Regions from separate parts of the Streptomyces sp. NPDC006733 genome, predicted to be linked through region 1. Evidence: riboswitches for the same ligand, from Rfam matches in the RefSeq annotation. Region 1 holds a riboswitch; the other holds the start of a gene.

Region 1 (7,592 bases):
GGAGCAGGGCGCGCCGGGAGGCGGCGGGGGAGGAGGTGCCGGGGTTGCCGGGGTTGCCGGAGGTGCCGGGATTGCCGGGCGTGCGGTCCATGGAGGCTCCCTGGGACGTCATGGTGGGGTGGGTGCATGACCATCGGGTGGGGCTTGCCCATGGTGGGGCCCGCGCGCCAACCCTGCCAAGGGCCAGGCGAATTGGCAGTGGTCCAGACCGGTGAAGAGTGCGCCGCCGGGTGGTCCCGGAGGCGTTCCGGAGGCGTTCTGGAGGCGTTCTGGAAGGTGAACGACGCTGCTGGGGAGGCCGGTTCCCGCTGTTACGCGGAGGTGACGCTTCCCGCATGCTGCGGGGATCGACCGCGTGTGAAGATCCTCCTATCGCAAGCCGCAGGAACCGAACGGGAACGCTGAACGGACCACCGGGCGGGGCGCAAAATCCAGCTCCACACCACCACGTTCCTGTTCCCTGGGGGGATCACCATGTCTGCCACCACCCTGTCGCGCCGTCCACGCCTCGCCGCCGTCACCTCGGTCGCCGTCGTCGCCGCCGTCTGCGGTACGGCGCTGCTGCCGGCCGCCGCGTACGCCGACGCCCTGGCCGCCAAGCCGCTCAGCATCGCGTTCAGCGCCCCGACGCCCGCCGGCCCGCTCGTCCGGGGCGGAGCGACCGAGTCCTACACCGTCAGCGCGACGAACGGCAACGACACGGCCGTCGAGTTCAGCGCGAACGTGCTCGGCATCCCCGTCGGCGGGAGCCCGATCGACAGCTCCCAGGTGAACGTCGCGGTCGTGCCGGTCACGGCGCCCGCCACCGACGTGGCGGTGGGGAGCCAGGGGCCGTCGGTCGTGCTGACCCTGCGCCCGCACGGTGAGAAGTTCAGCCGCTTCTCGATCCCGGCCAAGGCCACCTACACCTGGAAGGTCACCGTCGGGCTCGCCAAGAGCTTCCCCTCCAACGACGGCAACCTCACCCTGACGTTCGACACCGGCGGCTACGAGAGCAACCCCTCGCACAGCATCCCCGCCGTCACCTTCCAGGCGAGCCCCGCGATCCGGATCGGCACGATCACGGACCGGTTCGGCGGTGCCACCCAGGTGTCGGCCGCGAAGCCGGCGATCTTCTCGCTCGACGTCGACAACCAGAACGGCGGCGGCCACTACGACAAGTCCCTGCGCACCGAGGTCACCGCGCTCGGGGGCAGTGCCCAGAAGCTGGACCTGTTCGTGTGGATCTCCGGCCGCTGGGTCGACGTCGCGGCCCCGGACCACGTCAACACGTGGCTGCTCCCCGACATCCCGGCCGGTCTCGCCGGGGACCGGACGTACCACTACAAGCTCAAGCTCGCGGTGCCCACGGGCCAGGAGCCCACGACGGCCAAGGTCCTCAACCTGACCGCCAAGACCGCTCTGAGCAGCGGCAACACCAGCGTCATCGCCTCGGCCGGGCGGAACCTCACCGTCCTGCCGGGGGCCCCGGCCACCACGCCGACCGGTAAGCCGTCCGGCCTTCCGGCGGCGACGACCTCCGCCACGCCGACCCCGTCGGCGTCGTCTACGACGAAGAGTCCGGCGGCGCAGGCCACCACGGACGCGCCGCCCGTCAACACCAAGGGCTCCCTCGCCCGCACCGGTGCGAACGGGAGCAACGGCACGCTCGCCGCGGGCGCGGGTGTCCTGGTCGCGCTGGGCGTGGCGCTGGCCTTCCTCGGCCTGCGCCGCCGCCGGAACCTCCAGGGCTGATCCCCTTCGCGTGAGGTGACGTGAAGTGGGTGAAGTGACGTGTACGGAAGCCCCGGCCGGAACCCTCCGGCCGGGGCTTCGTCACGTTCCGCGACGGAGTCACCTCGCTCCGCATAACAACTGACACACGCTCACATCACCGTCGGATCACTCCGATCATCCTCCTTCGCCCGATTACTTCCATTCCACCCCTTTAATCACCTGCGCCAACTACCCCTTTCGGCTTGGAAAAGGCCCCTGGCTCAATTACCGTTCGATAACGCAGCGCGGTCGTCACTGCCGCCGTAGAGGCGGCACCGTGCGCTTGCCGAATCCCGTCCGCGGGAACCGGGGACCCACTACTTGGGGTGAATCGGACCGCCCTCGTCATGAGGCGGCCCGTAGGAGACCTTCCTGCTCCGAACCCGTCAGCTAACCCGGTAGGCGAGAAGGAAGGAAAGGAGAGCGCCACCCGTGGCGTCGAATCACCCTGCCTACGCCCCATCGCCCGAGGCTCCGGAAGCCGGGGAATGGGACGAATGGAGCCCCTCCGCGGACTCCGCCGCTCCGGACCGGAACAGGCACCGGCTTCCCAAGCAGCGTTCCCTCGCCCGTGGTTCGACCGTACTGAGCGTCGCGGCCGTGGCCGCGATGGGCGCGGGCGGTATGGCGGCGGCCGCCGACAAGTCGCCGGTGCCGATCTCCCTCCCGGACCTGCCCGACCTGCCGGACACCCCGTCGGCCGACCCGGACCCCGCGCCGGCGACGGCGGCGTCCGCCACCCCGGCCGGCGCCACCACGCCCACCTGGTCGGCGGACGCGGGCGAGACGCTGCGCCTGCGCATCCTCGACCACGTGGCCCAGGAGCGGGACGCGGCGGACCGCGCGGCGCGCGACGCCGCCGCCGGCGAAGCGGCGGCGACGGCCGCCAAGGAGGCCGCGGCGCAGAAGGTGCGCGACGCGGCGGCCGCGGCGAAGGCGGAGGCCGCCGCCAAGAAGCAGGCGGCGGAGGCCGCGGCGGCGAAGGCCGAGGCGGAACGCCTCGCCGTGCTCGCGGCCTCGTACACCAAGCCGGTCGCCTCGTACTCGCTCACCGCGAGCTACGGGCAGTCCAGCTCCCTGTGGGCCAACACCCACACCGGCCAGGACTTCGCGGCCCCCACCGGCACGCCGGTCGCCGCGATCCACAGCGGCACCATCACCTCGGCGGCGTGGGCGGGCTCGTACGGCTACCGCGTCATCCTGACGCTCGATGACGGCACCGAGATCTGGTACTGCCACCTCTCCACCATGGTGCGGACCTCGGGCAAGGTCGGCACGGGCGACACCATCGGCCGCGTCGGCGCCACCGGCAACGTCACCGGGCCGCACCTGCACATCGAGGTCCGCCCGGGCGCGGGCGACCCGATCGACCCGACGTCCTGGCTGCGCGGCCACGGCGTCGACATCTGACGGACGACGCCCCACGGACCACCCGCAAAACCCGACGGCCCCGGTGACCCCCCGCACCAGGGCCGTTGGCATGTTCTGTTCCGTGCCGCCCGGGACCGCTACGACAGGTCGACGATGTCCTCGGCGTAGAGCGTCTCCAGCGGCCGCGGGCCGATGTACTGCTGGCAGTTGCACGGCCGGGCCTCGTACGAGACGGGCTTCTTCTCCGCGTCCCACGCGGTCGGCGCCTGCACCACCTCGTGGCACTTGCCCTGCTTGTCGTGCTTGGCCAGATGGTGCGTGCAGCCGCAGATCGCCTCCGGCGGCCGGTTCGCCGCCTGCAGCGCCCGCTGCTTCTCGCCCTCGGCGGAGATCAGTTCGACCTTCCGCTCGTGCCGCGTGCGCATGGCGTGCCGGAACCGGTTCCCCCACCAGCCGCCGCCCGACAGGACGACCCACGCAATGGCCCACACATACCAGCCCACGACCGACCGCCCCCATCCTCCGCTGCCCTGCCCGCACCGCATATGGCGCGCGGTTGCATCGTAGTGGCCCCACCCCCGCCGATCACCGGGGCGTGGCACCCCCTTGACCCCACTCTTACCGCCGCCGGGTCAGGCGGTGCCCGGTCTGCCCTCGCGCTGGACGAGATCCCGCAGAGTCGCGGGTGTGCGCCAGGGCTCCCCTGCGCCGGCGCTGCGGTGACACATGCGGTGGCAGTTCGAGCACAGCAGTGCGAGGTCATCGAGCGACGTCACCGTCTCCCCCGAAGCGTGGAGAGGAACGACGTGGTGCACTTCGACGTATCCGTCGCCCAGCGTTCCGTACGTCCTGGCGAAGTTGAAGGAGCACACCTCGCAGCTCAGGTCCCCGCCCGAATCAAGGACCTTCTGGATCTTCCGCCTGCGCAGCCTCGGATCACGCTCACGCACCCGGTGCAGTCGCGCCAGCAGGCGGCCTTCGGGCGCGTCCGGACTCTCGTCGTCGGCGTCCCCGCCGGGAGCCACGGGCAGCAACGTTCCTTCAACAGCCGCGACGCGCAGCCGTTCGGCGGCAGCATGCATTTCCGCCGGGCGTGCAAGGAACGCTGCGATGACCTCCTTGTCGAGTCTGCCGCCACGCGTGGGCACCCCGGGGTAGGAGGGATGGGCGCTGGCCAGATCGGTTGTCTTCCGGCTCACGCTCCCGGTGGTCCTGAACCGCTCTCCCCTGATCGCGGCGGGGTGAAGGGGAAGGACCTGGAGGAGATCGGAGAGGTCCATGACGCGCAGGTCGTTCTCGCGGAGCTCCTTCCACCCGTTGTCGACGACCAGGTCGCATGCGAGGAGGAGCTCGTCCCACTGCCAGTCAGGGTTCCGCATGAGCCATATCGTATGAGTGTTCGCGTTAGCGCGTCGGCTTCAACTCGCTGCGGTTGCAAGGCAAGGGCAGGACATCCGTCCGTTACCCGGGGCTGGGAAACGGACGCAGTCCACGAACTCCACCTTCCTACGGGTAACCCGGTCTGCCGCAGTGTTCGCCGTAGGGGGTGGGGGCGCCGCACCAGCAGGGGGCGGTGCGCGGTGGGGGCCAGGGGGTGGCGTGGCCGCGGGCGGCCAGGGAGGTGGCGTAGGCCGCGGGAAGGGACGGGGTGGCCGGCGGGAGGGACTGGGTGCGGGCGTAGGCCTCGTACGTGGGGAGGGTGGCGGTGACGACGCCGAGGTGCGGGGCGCCGGTGGCGGAGAGGGCGTGCAGGGCCTGTTCGACGCTGCGCAGGTGCTCGGGGTAGCTGCCGTAGTCCGCGGCGAAGACCGGGTACCGGGTGAGCAGCGCGATGAGTTCCGCCTCCGGCCAGTACAGGACGGCCAGCGGGTAGGGGCGGGAGAGGGCGGCCCGGTGGTCGGCCAGTTCGGCGCGGAGGCGTTCGATCTCGCGGCGGACCTCGGCGGGGTCGTCGGACCCCAGCGACCAGAGGCGCTTGGGGTCGTGCAGCTCGTCGAGCGTGACGGGGGCGCTGTGGACGTAGTCGGCGAGGTGGTCCCGGTCGTCGTGGGCCTCGCCGAGGAGCCGGCGGACGCGGTGCCGGGTGATGAGGATCCTGCGGGCCTCGTACGTGACCTCGTCCGGGGAGAGGAAGTGGTCGGTGGCGTCCTCGAGCCACGCGGCGGCGGCCGGCAGGTCGTCGTGCACCTCGAACGTCTCGCCGATGATCTGCCACGGCGGCAGGCTCGCCGGCGCCTGCGCGCGGACCATCACGGCCAGTTCGCGCGCCGCCTGCTCGGCGCCGGTGTCCCACAGGGCGGAGACCTTGAGCGCCTGGACCAGGGCCGGGTTCGAGACGGGGTCGGGGGGCGGGTCCGAGGGAGGGTCCGAGGCGGGGTTGAGGAGTTCGTCGTAGAGCGGCAGGGCCTCGGCCGGGAGCTCGGCCAGGATCCACTGCGCGGCGGCGGCGAGGAGCAGCTCCTCGCGGTCGTCGGGGTACTCCAGGACTTTCCGCAGGAGCCGCTCGGCCTCGGCGGCATGTTCGCGCTGCTCGGACATGGTTGGACGCTACTGCGATGTTCCGGCGCGGGCCAGAGTGCGGGTGGGGCGCGGACCGGGCGCAGGGGAGCGCCGGGTGGGTCAGATGTTCGGGCCGCCGTAGGGCGGCTGCTGCTGGGCGTACGGCTGCGCGTAGGTCTGAGCTTGGGTGTGGGTGTGGGTCTGCGGTTGGGGTTGGGCGTACGGCTGCGTCTGGGGTTGGGCGTGGGGGTGCTGCTGCGCCGGGACCGGTTGCTGCGTCCCGTAGTGCTGGCCGTACGGGCGTTGCGGGTACGGCCCGTGCTGCTGCCACTGGCCCCAGACGGGCGGTGCCGCGGGCGCGGGGCGGGTGGCCCAGGCGGCGTGGGTCAGCGCGGGCTGGGCGACGTCCTTGCGCTGCCACAGGTGGTGGAGCAGCTCCTGCTCGCGGGCCGCGAAGTGCGGCCCGGCGGTGCCGCGGCGGGCGGCGGCGCGGAGGAACGCGAGATGGGTCGCGAAGGCGATGTACTCGCGAACGGTGCGGCCGGCCGCGTCGCCGTGCGCCCGGCGGGCGGCGGCACGCGCCACGCTGCGGGCCTTCATCGAGGCCAGGACGACGGGCTCCGGCGGGGTCAGCCAGCCGGCCATCGCGTAGACGGGCAGCTGCGTGCGGATGGTGTGCAGCTCCTTCGACCGCGACCAGACGGCGAGCCACACCACGAGCGCGAAGACCGGGATCATGATCGCGCCGTACATCGCCAGGAAGCCGAGCGGGGGGAGGGACGCCGAGCTGTTCCAGATGCCGTGCAGGAGCATCGCGAGCAGCCAGCCGCCGACCGGGGCGAGCCAGCGCCAGCGGCGGCCGGGCCGGGTCATGGCGGCGATCGCGAAGCCGGTGCCGGTCATCGCCGTGAAGAGGGGGTGCGCGAAGGGCGTCATCACGACCCGGACGAAGAAGGTCGCCGCGGTGGAGGACTGCAGGCCGGAGGAGCCGTAGGCCTGGTCCTCACCGAAGGCCGAGCCCAGGTAGAGGATGTTCTCGGTGAAGGCGAAGCCGGTGGCGGTGAGGCCGGCGATCACGATGCCGTCGACGACGCTCTCGAAATGTCTGCGCCGGAAGAGGAAGAGCAGCAGGATCGCGGCGCCCTTCGCCGTCTCCTCGACGAGCGGGGCGACGAAGGTCGCGCCCCAGGTGTCGGTCTGGGACGGGCTCGCGGTGAAGGTCGTCGCGAGGAGTTCGGTGGCGTACTCGTTCGCCAGTATCGCCACCAGGGTCGCGGCGCACGCACCCCAGGAGAAGGCGAAGACCAGGTTCTTCCACGGACTCGGCTCGACCCGGTCGAGCCAGACGAACGCCCAGATCAGCAGCGGCACCGGCAGGATCGACAGGGCGAGCCCGACGAAGAACCCCTCCGTGCCTATCTGCTGCCGCACCAGCGCCAGGATGATCACGCCGCACAGCGCGAGCAGCGTGAAGAGGGCCCCGGCGCGTACCGCCTTGCTCTCCCAGAAGGCGCGGCGCGGCTTGTAGTGCCACTGCTCGGGAGCGGTCGGGACGGCGGTGAACTCGGGCGCCTGCTGAGCGTGGTCGGGGTACTCGGGGACCGGGTGGTCCGAGGAGTCGGGCGAATGCGAGTACGAGGACACCAGTCGACAGTACGGGGGAGACGAGATGTGCGCGATGCCCTTCCCATTACGTCTTCGCCCGCGGTCCGATCCAGGCCGTTTCGGATTCCGCTTAGCTCCCACCAGGGGTTAGCGGCGAGTGAAGAGCAGGTCGTGGACGACGTGGTCCTTGGCCAGTCCCTGCCGCTCGAACTTGGTCATGGGACGGAATTCGGGACGCGGGGCGTAACCGTCGCCGTACTGGTTGACGAAATCCGGGCTGTCGGAAAGCACCTCCAGCATCTGTTCCGCATACGGTTCCCAGTCGGTCGCGCAGTGCAGCGTCGCGCCGGGGCGCAGGAGCG
Region 2 (7,592 bases), on a different contig from region 1:
ATCGACCCGGAGCAGACGCTGGCGTGGGTCGAGAAGTACTTCGGCACCATCCCCGGCCACGACGGCAAGCCCACCCCCCGCGACGGGTCGCTGCCCGACGTGATGGGCGGGCAGCTGCGCGAGGTCGTCGAGGAGGACGTGCCCTCCCGCGCCCTGATGGCCGCGTACCGGCTGCCGCACGACGGCACCCGGGAGTCCGACGCGGCCGACCTGGCGCTGACGGTGCTCGGCGGCGGCGAGTCGTCCCGGCTGCACAACCGGCTGGTGCGGCACGACCGCAGCGCCGTGGCGGCCGGCTTCGGCCTGCTGCGGCTGGCCGGCGCCCCGTCGCTGGGCTGGCTGGACGTCAAGGCGTCCAGCGGCGCCGAGCTGACCGACATCGAGGCGGCCGTCGACGAGGAGCTGGCCCGCTTCGCCGCCGAGGGCCCCACCCCGCAGGAGATGGAGCGGGCCCAGGCCCAGCTGGAGCGCGAGTGGCTGGACCGGCTCGCGACCGTGGGCGGCCGGGCCGACGAGCTGTGCCGCTTCGCGGTGCTCTACGGCGACCCGCAGCTGGCGCTCACCGCCGTCCAGCGGGTGCTGGAGATCACTCCGGAGGAAGTGCGGGCCGTCGCCGCGGCCCGGCTGCGCCCCGACAACCGAGCCGTCCTGGTCTACGAGCCCACCGGCTCGCCCGACGAGGCGGCCGAAGAGACCGAGCAGGAAGGCGCGGACCAGTGACCGACGTCGCCGCGACCATGACGTTCCACCCCCAGCCGCAGCCCGGCGCCCCCAAGCCGTGGGCCTTCCCGGCCCCCGACCGCTCCACGCTCGGCAACGGGCTGACCGTGCTCACCAGCCACCGCCCCGGCCAGAAGGTCGTCGCGGTGGAGGTGCTGCTGTCGGCGCCGCTGGACGCGGAGCCCGAGGGCCTGGACGGCGTGGCCACGATCATGGCCCGCGCCTTCTCCGAGGGCACCGACAAGCTCACCGCGGAGGAGTTCGCCGCCGAGCTGGAGCGCTGCGGCGCCACCCTGGACGCGCACGCCGACCACCCGGGCGTCCGGGTCTCCCTGGAGGTCCCGGCCTCCCGCCTCGACAAGGCCCTCGGGCTGCTGGCGGACGCCCTGCGCGCCCCGGCGTTCCCGGACAGCGACGTCGAGCGGCTGGTCAACAACCGCCTCGACGAGATCCCGCACGAGCTGGCCAACCCGGCCCGCCGCGCCTCCATGGCGCTGTCCGCCGAGCTGTTCCCCGCGCACCTGCGCTGCTCCCGCCCGCGCCAGGGCACCGAGCAGACGGTGGCGCGGATCGACGCGGCGGCCGTCCGGGCGTTCTACGAGGCGCACGTGCGCCCCGCCACCACCACGGCCGTCGTCGTCGGCGACCTGACCGGCATCGACCTGGTCGCGCTGCTGGACGAGACGCTCGGTGAATGGACCGGCTCGACCGCGCAGCCGCGCCCGCTGCCGCAGATCACCTCCGACGACACCGCGCGCGTGGTGATCGTGGACCGGCCGGGAGCGGTGCAGACGCAGCTGCTGATCGGCCGCACCGGCTCCGACCGGCACGACCCGGTCTGGCCGGCGCAGGTGCTCGGCACGTACTGCCTGGGCGGCACCCTGACCTCCCGCCTGGACCGGGTGCTGCGCGAGGAGAAGGGCTACACGTACGGCGTGCGGGCCTTCGGCCAGGTGCTGCTGTCCACCCCGGAGGGCACCGGCGCCTCGCTGCTCGCCATCAGCGGCTCGGTGGCCACCGAGGTCACCGGACCCGCGCTGGCCGACGCCTGGCAGGTCATCCGCACCCTGGCGGCCGAGGGGCTGACCGACGACGAGCGCGACGTCGCCGTGCAGAACCTCGTCGGTGTCGCCCCGCTGCGCTACGAGACGGCCGCGGCCGTCGCCGGCACGCTCGCCGACCAGGTCGAGCAGTTCCTGCCGGACGACTTCCAGGCGCAGATGTACGCGCGCCTGGCGCGGACCGGCACCGTGGAGGCGACCGCCGCGGTGGTCAGCGCCTTCCCGCCGGAGCGCATGGTCGTCGTCCTGGTGGGCGACGCCTCGGCGATCGAGGGGCCCGTCACGGAGCTGGGCCTCGGCCCGGTGAAGGTCATCGCGGCCGGCTGACCGGCTCCGGCCGCGACAGCCGGCGGAACCCCGGCGCTCCCCTTGGGACGCCGGGGTTCCGGGCGTTTTGGATCTTTATCGGCCCGCAAACCGTCCTTGTGGCGAACGCAACAAATCACCTGATCTGTTTGGCGTAACCCGGGCGGTCCGATTAGCGTCCTCCTGCTGCCCGTCACCATCCGCCGCGTCCTGCGGCAACCGGGCAGTGATCGCCGAGTCCCCGTCAGGCGCGAGCCTGGGGAGCCGGGGACCCACGTCCCTGGGGTGAATCGGGCCGACCCCGCCGTGCGGGGCAGCCCGTAGGAGACCTTCCTGCTCCGAACCCGTCAGCTAACCCGGTAGGCGAGAAGGAAGGAAAGGATCTCGCCGCACCCATGGCGTTCAACGTTCTGCCCGCGCCCAGCGGGAAGCACCGCCGTCCCCGTCGTGCCGCTCTGCGCACCGGGACCACCCTGGCCGGCGTCGCGGTCCTGACCGCGGCCGGCACCTTCGGGGCCACCGCCGCCACCGCGCTCTCCACGCCGGGCGACGTCGCTCCCCAGGCGATCGAGGACATCGCGTTCGCCCGCGCCGTCACCGCCTCGGACAGCCTCGCCGACTCCCTCGCCGCCCAGGCCGCCGCCCAGCACAAGGCGGCCGACGAGACCAAGCGCAAGGCCGCCGAGGCCAAGCGCAAGGCGGACGAGGCGAAGCGGCTGGCCGACGCCGCCGCGAAGAAGGCCGCCGCCGAGGCGAAGGCCAAGGCGGACCGCGAGGCCGAGCGCGTGGCCCAGGCCCGCGCCGCCCGTGACGAGGAGCGCAGGAAGCTCAACTCCTTCGTGCTGCCCGTCGACAGCGGCATCGGCACCGAGTACAAGGTCGCCGGCTCCATGTGGTCCTCCGGCTACCACACCGGTGTCGACTTCACCGCGTCCACCGGCACCCCGGTGCACGCCGTCGGCGCCGGCACCGTCGTCACCGCGGGCTTCGACTCGGCCTACGGCAACAACGTCGTGATCCGCCACAGCGACGGCATCTACACGCTCTGCGCCCACCTGTCCTCGCTCAGCGTGTCGGTCGGCCAGACCGTCACCACCGGCGAGCAGATCGGCCTGTCCGGCGCGACCGGCAACGTCACGGGACCGCACGTGCACTTCGAGGCCCGCACCACGGCCGAGTACGGCTCGGACATCGACCCCGAGGCGTACCTGCGCTCGCACGGCGTCGCCATCTGATCCCTCCCGGATCCCAGCACTCCCGTCCCCCCTCGAAGGCCCCGGCTCCCCGCCGGGGCCTTCGTGCTGCCGTGGCGCGGTGCCGCCGTGCTGTCCAAAAATAATCCATGAATTCTGGACTGCGGTCGGAATCGCGGATGTGCTGGAATAGAGTCGCCGAAGAATACGGGGAAATGAATGGAGACCGGCGATGCGGAATCGGGTGTGAACGGGACGGACGGCGCGGGGCGCCGTATCTCCGCACAGGTCGTGTGCACCGCGATCCGTGACGACATCGTCGGCGGTTTCTACCCGCCGGGCAGCCGGCTCACCGAGGAGCTGCTGGCGAGGCGCTACGGCGTCTCCCGGGTCCCGGTGCGCGAGGCGCTGCGCACGCTGGAGTCCGAGGGGTTCGTCAGGACCCGGCGGCACGCGGGCGCCTCCGTCGCGGAGCCGACGGAGCAGGAGGCGGCCGACCTGCTGGAGATCCGCGGGCTGCTGGAGCCGCTGGGGGCCGCGCGGGCCGCCCAGCGGCGCACGGACGCCCACCTCAAGGTGTTGCGCGGGCTGGTGCGGCTGGGCCAGGAGCGGTCCCAGCAGGGCCAGCTGTCGGACCTGCCGTCGCTGAACGGCTGGTTCCACGAGACGCTCGCCCAGGCCTCGGGCAGCGCCACCCTGGCCGCCCTGCTCACCCAGCTGCGGCACAAGATCGCCTGGGTGTACGGCGAGGGCGAGCCCGGCCGGGCCGTCGAGTCCTGGGAGGAGCACGGCGCCATCGTCGACGCGGTGGCCCGCGGCGACGCGGAGCGGGCCCGCAGGATCTCCGCCGGACATGTGGAGCGCGCGGTCGCGGTGAGAACTCCGAAACATCCTGTATACGCGGCGCGCCGGAGGAATTAACAATGGCGCCGTATACAAGTGGGCAGAATTATCGGCGCTCGGAAACGGAGCCGGAAACGTACTCTTCAACGCGCCCGGAAACGGCGCGCGGAATGGAAAAGGCGGGGCCGCGTTATCCCGTCGGACAACGCGGCCCCGCCCATTCCCGCACGGGCATGCGCCCAGGGGTTCAGACGGCCTCGGGGAGCTCCTCGAGACCCTCGGAGACCAGCTTGGCCAGCCGGTCGAGTGCGGCGTCGGCGCCCTCGGCCTCCGACGCGAGCACGACCGGCTCGCCGCCCTGCGCGCCCAGGCCGAGCACGGCCAGCATCGAGGCGGCGTTGACGGCGTTGCCGTCCGCCTTCGCGATCGTCACCGGGACGCCGGCGGCGGTCACCGCGCGGACGAAGAGTGAAGCGGGGCGGGCGTGCAGGCCCTCGGCCCAGCCGACGGTGACACGGCGCTCAACCATGGTGTAGCCCTTCAGGTCGTTCCTGTTGTCTAGACCAGTTTCGCACGGGGAGAAGACTGCTCAGACACCTCGACGCAGCTCAGCCTGCCCGCTGCGGGGAGCCGACGCCAGACGGACGCGCCCGGACAGCATCGAGCCGGCCGGGCGCACGAGGTCGCTACCCTGACCCCATGACGACTCCGGCCTCCCGCCCCTATCCGGTGCACTGGGAAGCGGACGTCGTCCTGCGCGACGGCGGCATCGCCCACATCCGGCCCATCGGCCCCGACGACGCCCAGCGGCTCGTGGACTTCTACGAGCAGGTCTCCGACGAGTCGAAGTACTACCGCTTCTTCGCGCCCTACCCCCGGCTCTCCGACCGGGACGTGCACCGCTTCACCCACCACGACTACGACGACCGCGTGGGCCTGGCCGCCACCGTCGGCGACGAGTTCATCGCCACCGTCCGCTACGACCGCATCGACGCCGACGGCCGCCCGGCCAGCGGCGACGCGTACCGCGCCGAGGTGGCCTTCCTCGTCCAGGACGCCCACCAGGGCCGCGGGGTGGCCTCGGCGCTCCTGGAGCACATCGGGGCGGTCGCCCGTGAGCGCGGCATCCTGCGCTTCATCGCCGAAGTGCTGCCCGCCAACCGCAAGATGGTCAAGGTCTTCACCGACGCGGGCTACACCCAGCAGCGCAGCTTCACCGACGGCGTCGTCCACCTCGAACTCGACCTGGAGCCCACCGAGGCGTCGGTCCAGGTCATGCGGGCCCGCGAGCACCGGGCCGAGGCGCGCTCGGTGCAGCGGCTGCTCACCCCGCGCTCGGTGGCCGTGATCGGCGCGAGCCGGCGGCCCGGCGGCGTCGGCCGCACCCTGCTGCGCAACCTGGTCGCGGGCGGCTTCACCGGCCGGGTGCACGCGGTCAACAGCTCGTTCCCCGAGGGCGAGAGCACCCTCGACGGCGTCCGCGCCCACCGCACCCTCGCCGGCATCCCCGAACCCGTCGACCTGGCGATCGTCGCGGTGCCCGCCGCGAACGTGCCCGCCGCCGTCGCGGCCTGCGGGGAGAACGGCGTGCAGGGGCTGGTCGTGGTCACCGCCGGCTACGCCGAGGCCGGCCCCGAGGGCCGGGAGCGGCAGCGCGAACTGGTGCGCCAGGCCCGCTCGTACGGCATGCGGGTCATCGGCCCCAACGCCTTCGGCATCATCAACACCGCCGAGGCCGTGCGCCTCAACGCCTCGCTCTCGCCCGAGGTGCCGGCCACCGGACGGCTCGGGCTGTTCACCCAGTCCGGCGCGATCGGCATCGCGCTGCTGTCCGGGCTGCACCGGCGCGGCGCCGGCCTCTCCTCGTTCGTCTCGGCGGGCAACCGGGCCGACGTCTCCGGCAACGACCTGCTGCAGTACTGGCACAACGACCCGGACACCGACGCCGTCCTGATGTACCTCGAATCCTTCGGCAACCCGCGCAAGTTCACCCGGCTCGCCCGGCGGACCGCCGCGAGCAAGCCGGTCGTGGTCGTCAAGGGCGCCCTGCACTCCGGCACCACCCCGGCGGGACACGCCGTGTCCCCGACCCGGATCCCGGACAGCACGGTCTCCGCGCTGTTCCGGCAGGCCGGGGTGATCCGCGTCGACACCGTCACCGAACTCCTCGACGTGGGCCTGCTGCTCTCGTTGCAGCCCATCCCGGGCGGCACCCGGCTGGCGATCCTCGGCAACTCCGACTCCCTCGGGCTGCTCGCCTACGACGCGGCCCTGACCGCGGGCCTGCGGCCGGTCGCGCCGATCGACCTCACCACGTCGGCCGCTCCCGACGACTTCCGCACCGCGCTGGCCGCGGCGCTGGCGGACGACGCGAGCGACGCGGTGCTCGTCACCGCCATCCCGCGGGTCGGCTGCGAGGACGCCCCCGACCCGGAGTCCGGCGACGACCCCGCCCTCGCCCACGCGCTGCGCGAGGCGGCGGCCGGCGCGGCCAAACCCGTCGTCGTCGCCCACCTCGCGCTGGAGACGATGGCCGACCGGCTGGGCGCCCCGGTCGCCCCCGGCGAGGGGCCGGACCGGGCGCGGGTCCCGGCCTACCCCGCCGCCGACCGCGCGGTGCGCGCGCTGGCCGAGGCCGCCGAGTACGCGCTGTGGCGGAAGGGCGCCGGGACGCCCGGCCGGGTCCCGCAGTTCGCGGACATCGAGGAGAGCGCGGCGGCCGCCGACGTGGCCCGGCTGCTGGACGCGGGGGAGAGCGGGGGCGAGCACGGCGTCGTCCTCGACGACGCGGCCACCGCCACGCTGCTGGGGCGGTACGGGATCACCGTGCGGTCCGCGCTGCCCGCGCCCGGGATCACCGCCGCGCTCGCCGCCGCCCGGCGGCTCGGCTACCCGGTGGCGCTCAAGACGACGGCCCCGCACCTGCGGCACCGCGCCGACCTGGGCGGCGTCCGGCTCGACCTCGCCGACGAGGACGACCTGCGGCGCGCCTTCGAGGAGCTGACCGCGCGCCTGGGCAAGCCGGAGGAGCTGCTGCTGGTCGTGCAGGCGATGGCGCCGCGCGGGGTGGACACCGTCGTCCGCGCCACGGTCGACCCGGCGGTCGGCGCCGTGCTCTCGTTCGGCCTGGCCGGAGCCCCCTCGGAGCTGCTGGGGGACACCGCCCACCGGCTGGTGCCGGCCACCGACCGGGACGTGGCGGAACTGGTGCGCTCCATCAAGGCCGCCCCGCTGCTCTTCGGCTGGCGCGGCAGCGAGCCGGTGGACACCGCCGCGCTGGAGGAGTTGCTGCTGCGGGTGTCGCTGCTCGTCGACGACCTCCCGGAAGTGGTCGCCGTGGACCTGGAGCCGGTGGTCGTCGCGGCCCGCGGCCTCACGGTGCTCGGAGCCTCCGTCCGCCTGGACCGCCCGCCCGCCAGAACCGACCTGGGACCACGCGCACTGTCGTCCTTCTGAGCGGTGCCCGCCC

What was found. A riboswitch is a leader RNA that binds a small molecule or an ion and turns the genes downstream of it on or off. The one in region 1 is predicted to bind cyclic di-AMP.
Positions count from the first base shown of each region.
Region 2: another riboswitch for cyclic di-AMP. It lies ahead of ABZ721_RS24190 (M23 family metallopeptidase); the one in region 1 lies ahead of ABZ721_RS00055 (M23 family metallopeptidase).

Region 1 is NZ_JBEYJD010000001.1:11,186-18,777, forward strand. It holds gene ABZ721_RS00045 (N-acetylmuramoyl-L-alanine amidase) at 1-91, opposite strand, end outside; gene ABZ721_RS00050 (LPXTG cell wall anchor domain-containing protein) at 475-1,734, shown strand; cyclic di-AMP (ydaO/yuaA leader) riboswitch at 2,030-2,175, shown strand; gene ABZ721_RS00055 (M23 family metallopeptidase) at 2,365-3,165, shown strand; gene ABZ721_RS00060 (hypothetical protein) at 3,264-3,671, opposite strand; gene ABZ721_RS00065 (HNH endonuclease) at 3,759-4,505, opposite strand; gene ABZ721_RS00070 (hypothetical protein) at 4,633-5,664, opposite strand; gene ABZ721_RS00075 (PrsW family glutamic-type intramembrane protease) at 5,746-7,269, opposite strand; gene trmB (tRNA (guanosine(46)-N7)-methyltransferase TrmB) at 7,378-7,592, opposite strand, start outside.
Region 2 is NZ_JBEYJD010000028.1:18,899-26,490, reverse strand. It holds gene ABZ721_RS24200 (pitrilysin family protein) at 1-720, shown strand, start outside; gene ABZ721_RS24195 (pitrilysin family protein) at 717-2,108, shown strand; cyclic di-AMP (ydaO/yuaA leader) riboswitch at 2,309-2,467, shown strand; gene ABZ721_RS24190 (M23 family metallopeptidase) at 2,483-3,322, shown strand; gene ABZ721_RS24185 (GntR family transcriptional regulator) at 3,500-4,201, shown strand; gene ABZ721_RS24180 (HPr family phosphocarrier protein) at 4,371-4,652, opposite strand; gene ABZ721_RS24175 (GNAT family N-acetyltransferase) at 4,823-7,579, shown strand.